2 regions of the Moorella sp. E308F genome follow, and region 1 is predicted to be linked to the other one. Evidence: riboswitches for the same ligand, from Rfam matches in the RefSeq annotation. Region 1 holds a riboswitch; the other holds the start of a gene.

Region 1 (4,287 bases):
AACCTCCTCGAAATCCAGATGATGGCTGCCTTTCAGGAAAGCGACCGTAGCAGCCGCTTCCCGGGGATCGTGGCCTTCCACAGGTGCGTCGGAGCCGGCCAGCAAGCGGATACCTTTATCCCTCATGAGCCCCCAGGCGTAGGCTGTTTTCATGCGCTCCGGGCCCAACCTTTGCACAGCCCATGATATTTCCCGGGAAAAAATGGGCTGGATACAGACCGGGATCGCGAGTTCCGCCAGGGTATCCAGCTGCTCCTCCCGGGCGTATTGGACGTGTTCCAGGCGATCCAGGGGATGGCGGCTCTGCCGCACAACACGCAGGAATTGGTCAACGGCCCGGTCGCCGATGGCGTGAGCGGCTACGGGTTTACCTTTTTGGTGTACCTTCTCAACCAGAGAAAGGAGGGCCTCATCAGTGTAATTCAGCAGGCCATAGTTACCGGGATCGTCGGCATATTCTTCCGTAAGGGCCGCGGTACGAGCGCCCAGACCCCCGTCCAGGAAGACTTTAAACCCCAGGGCTTCATCCAGTAGCTCGAAATCCACCGTGTAGAAATCCACCTCGACCACCTGGTCCAAGCCCTCAAAGAAAGGGCGCTTGTCCCGGTCCATTCCCATATCGATGGCTTTAATTATCCCCAGTTGCTTCAATTCCCTTAAGCCCCGGGATAGGATGTCTCCTGGCTCCAGGTTGAGGCTAGCCACTAAAGTATTTAGGAGTTTAAATGCTTCGGCCTCATGGAAGAGCCCGTTTTCCGCAAAAAATCCCAGCCTCTGCATGGCGGCCGTATTGGCTGCGGCCAGGTGCAGGCAAGTCCGGACTATTACCACCGGCGTTGATCCGAAGGCGTGATCCAGGAAGGCCCGCCCGGGGATAATTTTTTCGGCCAACCTTTCCTGGTTAAAGCGTACCCCTACGGCCCACCCTTCAACCAAACGAGACTTCAGGGTTTCCACCAGTTCCTCAAGGCTTAAGCATTTTTCCAGGTTGGCGAAGCGATTGAAGATGGCAAATTCCCATAAATGTAAGTGGGCATCCAAATACCCCTGGCGGCAGAGCGTTTCTTGTGTCATGTTTATCCCTCCACCCTAAGCTTAAACCCGGGGCTTCGTTTATACAAGGTTTTTTTAAAAGAAATCATGTTTAAAAGGTGGAGGTATGAGGAGCAAAGGGGTAAATGCCGACCTTTAGGGGCGAAATTCGTCCAGGCTATCCAGGGCTTCCAGGACCTCTTGTTCGGAATTGAATTCTGCCTGGTCATTTTCTATTTTTTCCCGCCAGCTGGGCGGCAAGGAGGCAACTTTCAGGTTCGTTACCCGCATTAGTGGTCCCAGGCTGCCGGCCGGGCCCTGATAAATAGCTACCAGGCCATCCTTGACGGCCAAATGGCGTCTGGGTGCATCGGCAGGGCACAGAGCATCTACCTCCTGGATGATGACCAGGTGTTCCTCCTCCCGGGTTATGCGCCAACCCTCGGCCGGTGGGAAAAGAAGGTTCATTTCTTCTTTATCAGCCCAGTTCCACTTGACCCCTGCCGGTAGAGGAATGGGTTCCCGGTGGCCACAGTAGCGATAATATCTCTCCAGGTGAGGTTCCTCCAGTACCCTTGGCTCCAGAAGACCCGGCACCTTTAAGATAACCGGCCTTTGCCCGGTACTTACCCTGGCTTGCTGGTAAGCCACCAGCCCCCCGAGGAGAAAAATCATAAGGCCAAGAACAAAAAAGCGCCGGCTTGCGTCGCCCAAGGTGGCACCTCCTTATAACAGAAATTACCACCTTCTAGCTTTGCCGGCGCAACAAGGTTTTATACCTGCTTATAACTCCAGCTGCTCCAGAACGGCAGCAGGAATGTCGGCGTTGGTATAAACAGCCTGGACGTCATCGTGATCCTCCAGGCGGTCCACCAGGCGCATGACTTTAGCCGCCATTTCCGGATCGTCAATGGTTACTGTAGTCTGGGGTACCATTGCTATTTCGGCGCTAGTAATATTAGCTCCGGCTTCCTGCAGGGCTTTCTTTACCTTCTCCAGGTCTTCAGGAGCAGTCTTTATTTCCATGGCGTCAGGGGCACTATCATCAACATCTTCTGCTCCGGCCTCAATAGCCTGGAGGATTAATTCTTCCCGGGTTTCTCCCGCCGGAACTTCGACGCTAATGACCCCCTTGGGGTTAAACATCCAGGCTACACAGCCGCTTTCCCCCAAATTTCCACCATTGCGGGAAAAGATATACCGGATTTCTGAAGCCGTGCGGTTACGGTTATCCGTAGCAATATTTAACAACATGGCTACGCCTCCGGGACCATAGCCTTCATAAACCATTTCTTCATAAGCTGCGCCTTCAATCTCGCCGGTACCGCGCATAATGGCCCGCTGTATATTCTCATTGGGCATATTGACTTCCTTAGCCCGGGCGATGGCTGCCTTCAAGCGCGGGTTACCTTCGGGGTCACCGCCTCCCTGCCGGGCAGCAATGATAATCTCTCGCCCGATTTTAGTAAAAAGGCGGCCGCGCTTTTCATCCATCTTGGCCTTACGATGTTTTATATTGGCCCACTTGGAATGTCCGGACATGCCTTTACCCCCCTCTCACCTCTAACTGCCGTTAAAATTCTAACATACAAAACCGCAGTTAAGCAATAAGCCTCATTATCTACATTACCCGCTGCCGAATATGTCTGTAATATTTTACCTCGAAGACGCGGCCAATTTTATGTTAACTTTTTGGCACCTATATGGTAAAATTCTATTTAGTAACTTTCATTTCACGCCGTGGCCACCAGAAACGCCGAATTTCCTTTTATGAAAGCGGGGGAACCAATTTTTCTGGGGTTAATCCGTGGCAGGGCTAACCTTTGGCCCGTACCCGTCAGCTAACCTCGCAGACGTTGGAGGGGGATTTTTTACTGGTCCGCCAAGCGTTAAAGTAATCTAGTTTGTAAAGGAGGGGTTAGTTTTGCGGTCTAAATTCAAAACCCTGGCCGCATCCCTGGCTGTAATATTAATTGTTACCACCCTGGCCATCGTACCGGTCACGCCTGTTCAAGCAGCAACTTACACAATTTACAATGGTAACTATTATGCTTTCCATTTCGCACCGCAAAATTATTTTTACATCAGGTATTACCGCCCGCAACCGGCACCTCAACCTCAACCGGCTCCAGCACCAAAACCGGCACCGGCTCCAACTCCGGCCCCTCAACCTGCATCCCAGTCTGCTACCAGTAGCTACCAGATGAACCAGTTTGAGCAAAAAGTCGTCGACCTGGTCAACGCCGAGCGAGCTAAAGTCGGGCTGAAGCCGTTAACTGTAGATTTACAGCTGGCAAAAGTAGCACGCCTCAAGGCTGAAGATATGCGGGATAATAATTACTTCAGCCACGAATCGCCTACCTACGGATCTTTCTTTAACATGTTACAGAAATTCGGTATTACTTACCGTACCGCCGGTGAAAACATCGCCGCCGGCTATCGAACGCCCGAAGCCGTGGTAGCTGCCTGGATGGGTAGCCCCGGCCACCGCAGCAATATCTTAAACCCCAATTTTACGGCCATTGGCGTCGGCCATGCCAAAGGCGGCAGGTACGGTAACTACTGGGTGCAGCTATTCACCTAATCTACCCTATTTTAAAAAGTTCGGTGCTCAGATAACGCTCGCCGGTATCCGGAGCAATAGCCAGTACTTTTTTACCTTTACCCAGGCGCCGGGCCACCTGCAGGGCGGCATAGACGGCTGCACCGGAAGAGATACCCACCAGCAGGCCTTCCATCTGAGCCAGGCGCCGGGCGGTCATGAGGGCGTCTTCATTGGACACGGTAATAACCTCATCGATTACCTCGCGGCGCAGGACCTGCGGGATAAAGCCGGCCCCGATGCCCTGGATCTTATGGGGGCCCGGCCGGCCCCCGGAAAGGACGGGGGAAGCTGCCGGTTCCACAGCAATTATTTTTATCCCCGGAATTTCCTGCTTTAAAACCTCGCCGACGCCGGTAATGGTACCCCCGGTACCCACTCCGGCCACAAAGGCATCCAGGTCTTTGCCCATTTGCTCTAAAATTTCCCGGGCTGTGGTACGGCGGTGTACATCAGGGTTGGCCGGGTTTTCAAACTGCTGAGGCATAAAATAATCAGGGTTTTCCCGGACTAACTCCATGGCTTTATCTACGGCCCCCTTCATACCCAGGTGCCCTGGAGTTAGGATAAATTCAGCGCCATAGGCCGCCAGGAGTTTGCGACGTTCAATGCTCATGGTTTCCGGCATGACAATGATTAAGCGGTAGCCGCGG
Region 2 (4,287 bases), on a different contig from region 1:
CATATCAGCGGTTTCCCGGACCGCGAGCGGGCCTACCGCAACCTGGTCTACTTTTTGCCTCTCCTGGCCTTGCTGGTAATTAACTCTCCCGTTGCCGGCAACCGCTGTTACGGCCAGTCCTACCGGTGGGCAGAGGCTTTTGCCATCGGCCCTTTACGGGATGACAGGCGCTACCGTTTTCAGGATCTTATTGAATCCAAACGCCTGGGTACCCTGGAGATTCGGGTTTTCGACCCGGTGTGGGACCTGGAACGCATCCGGATTCTCCTGGAGTGTATCCAGGCCATCCTCCTGGCTGATGCAGATTATCCCGGTGATATAAAGGTTTATAATGGCCTTCGCCTGAAGGTAGCCAGAGAGGGTTACATAGAGGAATTACGCCCGGTTTACCGGGACTTAACCCGGCTCCTGCCGGTGCCGGAAGACCTGTTCCGCCGTACCCCGGCCGACACCGTCAAGGAACTCTGGCTCCGGGAGGGTACTCTGGCCACTTATGCCGCCCTGGACAATGCCTACCGCAATGGGGTCTTGAAGCCCCGGCCCTTGCGACCGGTAAAAGTCAGCTGGCCCTTGATGCTGGCCGGCTTTTGCGGTTATTATTTACCCAAAATGCCCTATAATATCAAGAAAGTGTGGTCGGAATGGTGACCTTTTTTAAGATCCTGGCGGGCCTTGCCGCCATCGGCGGTGGCATCTTCTGGTACCTGCGCAAGGTATGGTTTTATCGCGACCCGGTGCGGGTGGCGCCGCAAGAGGAAGGGGCCATCCTGGCCCCGGCCGACGGCAAAGTTGTCTATATCAAGCCCTTTCGCGATGGCCGGGTGGTAGCGGAGAAACTGGGCCGGCCCATTCCCATTGAGGAAATAATGAAAGCTCAGGGCCTTAGTAACAGGGGCTGGATCGTTGGTATCTATATGTCTCCCCTGGATGTCCATTTTAACTATGCTCCCATTGATGCCCGGGTGGAGAATATGGTCCATACCCAGGCCAGGGTGAATTTGCCCATGGTCGACCTGTGGGAATATATTCGCCTCACCTATCTCCGGCGGGCGGTAGATCTTTTCAGCCACCGCTACCGCCTGGTAAATGAACGATTGACCATCTTCTTAAGGGGCCGTGACGTGCAGCTGGCCATGGTGGAGATTGCCGATAAGTTTGTCAATAAGATCAAATGTTTTATCACTCCCGGCCAGGCCGTTACCCGGGGCCAGAAGGTCTCCTTTATCGAACGTGGTTCCCAGGTAGACCTGGTTATCTTCAAGGATGATGTAGAGTTTGCCGTCCGGGTGGGCCAGCAGGTTTACGGCGCCCGGACGGTGGTGGCCCGTTACCGGGCGGCAGGCAGGGCAGAGCAGTGACGGCCGTCCATGTCTATATGGCTCTCTTTGGCCTGCTGGTCGTTGAAGGTATGGGTGTCCCGGGCATCCCCTTTGAGCCGGTCTTCCTGGCCGCCGGTTATTTAATCGAGCGCGGGGAGATGAACTTTTGGGGGGCAGTGACGGTCGGCAGCGCCGGCAATCTCCTGGGCAACTTGATAGGTTACTGGCTGGGGGCCAGGCCGGGGCGAGGCATAATCGAACGCTTTCTCCACCGGGGCTGGGGTCCGGACGGCCTGGCCACAACCCGGGACTGGCTGGACCGCTTTGGAGCGGCGGTAATTATTTTTGCCCGCTGGTTTGGCCCCATCAGGACGCCGACCATCTTGGCAGCGGGTGTCCTGGGAATGAATCCCGGCATCTATGCCCTTTATTCAGCCCTGGGCGCCTTTACCTGGACTATGGCTTGGCAGTACGCCAGCTGGAAGGGGGCCCATTATCTCCTGGCGTGGTGGTACCTTTACCGCCGCTACGCCACCTGGTGGATGGATATCCTACTGGTCCTGGCATTCCTGGCGGTTACCGCCGGTTCTATCTATTATTGCTGGTACCGGCTAATGGTAAGAAATGGAAAAGAATAAGTTTGACAAATCCCGTATCTTGTGTTAAAATTATTTAGAACAAATGAATAAAAGCAGAGCGCTGAATCCCTTTTCAGGGAACGGGGGAACCAGTCTTTTGGGGTGAATCCCCGCGCTCAGTAGTCTTTACGTCTTCCCTAAAATCCCGTTATCCTAAAGGAAATTTTGGATAAAGCAAAGGAGCAACGGAAGAGAAACTGAGTGCGGGGTAGGGTTAGCTTTCGACCCGAACCCGGCAGCTAACTTCGTAAGCGTGGAAAGTGAAAGAGGCATCGTACCCCTTTAATTTCTTGTACCCAAAACCCCGGTTCAGGCCGGGGTTTTATTTTATAACAGGAAGGGAGGTAGAAACTCGTGAGTGTCTGTCCAAACAAAGGGAAGCTGATGAGTAGAGAAGCCAAAAGGGAAATTGCATTGCAAAGGGCAGCTGAGTTAAAGGCCAGGATTATTGATTACCTGGACGCCAGAGATGCCATCCCCAGCGGTTTGGAAGTCGCAGCGGAGATTGAAGCCAGCCGGCAGCGGATTATGGCCTATTTTGGTGCCAGTGAAGATGACTGGCAAGACTGGCGCTGGCAATTGCAGCATCGGATTACCTCGGTTGACGTCCTGGGGGAATTAATTCCCTTAACCGAAGCGGAAAAGGAAGCCATCAAGCGGGTCGAGCGTACCTACCGCTGGGCCGTTTCGCCCTATTATCTTTCTCTCATGGGCAAAGATGCCAGCTGCCCCATCCGGCGGCAGGCCTTACCCAGTGCCGCCGAGTTGGAGGATAAGGTCGGGGTACTCGACCCCATGGATGAGGAGCTGACGTCACCGGCACCGGCCATTACCCGGCGTTACCCCGACCGCTTGATTATTAACGTCACCAACCAGTGTGCCATGTACTGCCGCCACTGCCAGCGGCGCCGCAATATCGGTGAAGTTGACCGGAGCCGCAGCCGCCGGGAGCTGGAGCGGGCCCTGGAGTATATTCGCCGCAACAAAGAAATACGCGATGTCCTGATCACCGGCGGCGACGCTTTAATGCTGAGTGACGCCACAATCGACTGGCTGTTAACGGAACTGGATAATATACCTCATGTGGAGATTAAGCGCCTGGGCACCCGGGTGCCGGTTACTTTGCCTCAGCGTATTACGGCGGAATTATGCCGGGTACTGGCCAAGCACCCGCCGATTTACCTTAATACCCAGTTTAACCACCCCCGGGAGGTTACGGCGGCAGCGAAAGCGGCCTGCGATCGCCTGGTGCAGGCCGGGGTGGTCCTGGGAAACCAGGCGGTTTTATTAAAGGGCATCAATAACCATCCCTTTGTTATGAGGAAGCTCAACCAGGAACTGTTGAAAATCCGGGTACGGCCCTATTATATCTTCCACGCCAAGCCGGTTAAAGGGACGACTCACTTTATCACTTCCATTGAGGAAGGCGTGGAAATAATGGAGCAGCTGCGCGGTTATACTTCCGGCCTGGCCGTACCTACCTATATAATCAACGCACCCCACGGGCTGGGCAAGACGCCCATTTTACCACAGTATGTGCTGGCCTGCAATGACGACCAGGTCATCCTGCGGACCTGGGAAAAGCGGACCCTCTTTTACCCCAACCTGGGATGCCAGAAAGAACAGACTAAGGCTTAAAACAAAAGCGCCGGGCAATTCCGGCGCTTTTTACATACCATCTCCCTGATGGGAGCCCGGTGACACATTAAAATCCAAATAAAATAAACGTAACACCGTTCCTGATACCGGACCATAATTTACCAAAATCTCTGGCATATTCGGCATAAAACAAGAGAATCCTTGTTTATTGACCGTTAAATTTTCCTGTGGTAGGATTAAGATTGGGTTAAATATAAACCAATATAATTATCAGGAAGGAAGATAAAAATTGAATGATTTGTTAATCAGGCGCGCGCGGCTCATGGATGAGCCGGGAACTGTTGATGTAGCCATTAAAGACGGATACATTGTTGCCGCCGGGGGAGGAGTGGCCGGCTCGGCCCGGCAAATGGTCGATGCGGCAGGGAGACTCCTGATACCGGCCTTTGTCGATGCCCATACCCACCTGGACAAGGCCCTGACGGCGCCCCAGGAAGGCGCAGGCTCCCTGGCCGAAGCCATTGAGGATTTCCAGCGGCGCAGCCGCAAAATGGATAAAAATGATTTTATCGACCGCGGCCGCCGGGTGCTTAAAATGGCTCTGCGCCATGGGACGGCCACCATGCGCACCCATATTACCGTCAACGAAGCCCTGGGCCTGCGAGGTGTGGAAGCGGCCCTGGAACTCAAGGAAGAATTTGCCGGGAGAGTTGACCTGCAAGTATTTGCCA

Evidence for each region. Region 1 has a riboswitch for cyclic di-AMP ahead of E308F_RS16230 (CAP domain-containing protein). Riboswitches for the same ligand answer to the same signal wherever they lie in the genome.
Region 2: another riboswitch for cyclic di-AMP. It lies ahead of eam (glutamate 2,3-aminomutase); the one in region 1 lies ahead of E308F_RS16230 (CAP domain-containing protein).

The regions. Positions count from the first base shown of each region.
Region 1 is NZ_BJKN01000002.1:1,077,779-1,082,065, forward strand. Features, by position in the region: gene E308F_RS11915 (amidohydrolase) at 1-1,074, opposite strand, end outside; gene E308F_RS11920 (hypothetical protein) at 1,189-1,746, opposite strand; gene E308F_RS11925 (YebC/PmpR family DNA-binding transcriptional regulator) at 1,816-2,574, opposite strand; cyclic di-AMP (ydaO/yuaA leader) riboswitch at 2,777-2,903, shown strand; gene E308F_RS16230 (CAP domain-containing protein) at 2,957-3,616, shown strand; gene cysK (cysteine synthase A) at 3,618-4,287, opposite strand, start outside.
Region 2 is NZ_BJKN01000001.1:1,206,124-1,210,410, forward strand. Features, by position in the region: gene E308F_RS06065 (hypothetical protein) at 1-648, shown strand, start outside; gene E308F_RS06070 (phosphatidylserine decarboxylase) at 642-1,358, shown strand; gene E308F_RS06075 (DedA family protein) at 1,355-1,957, shown strand; cyclic di-AMP (ydaO/yuaA leader) riboswitch at 2,007-2,225, shown strand; gene eam (glutamate 2,3-aminomutase) at 2,342-3,595, shown strand; gene E308F_RS06085 (amidohydrolase family protein) at 3,846-4,287, shown strand, end outside.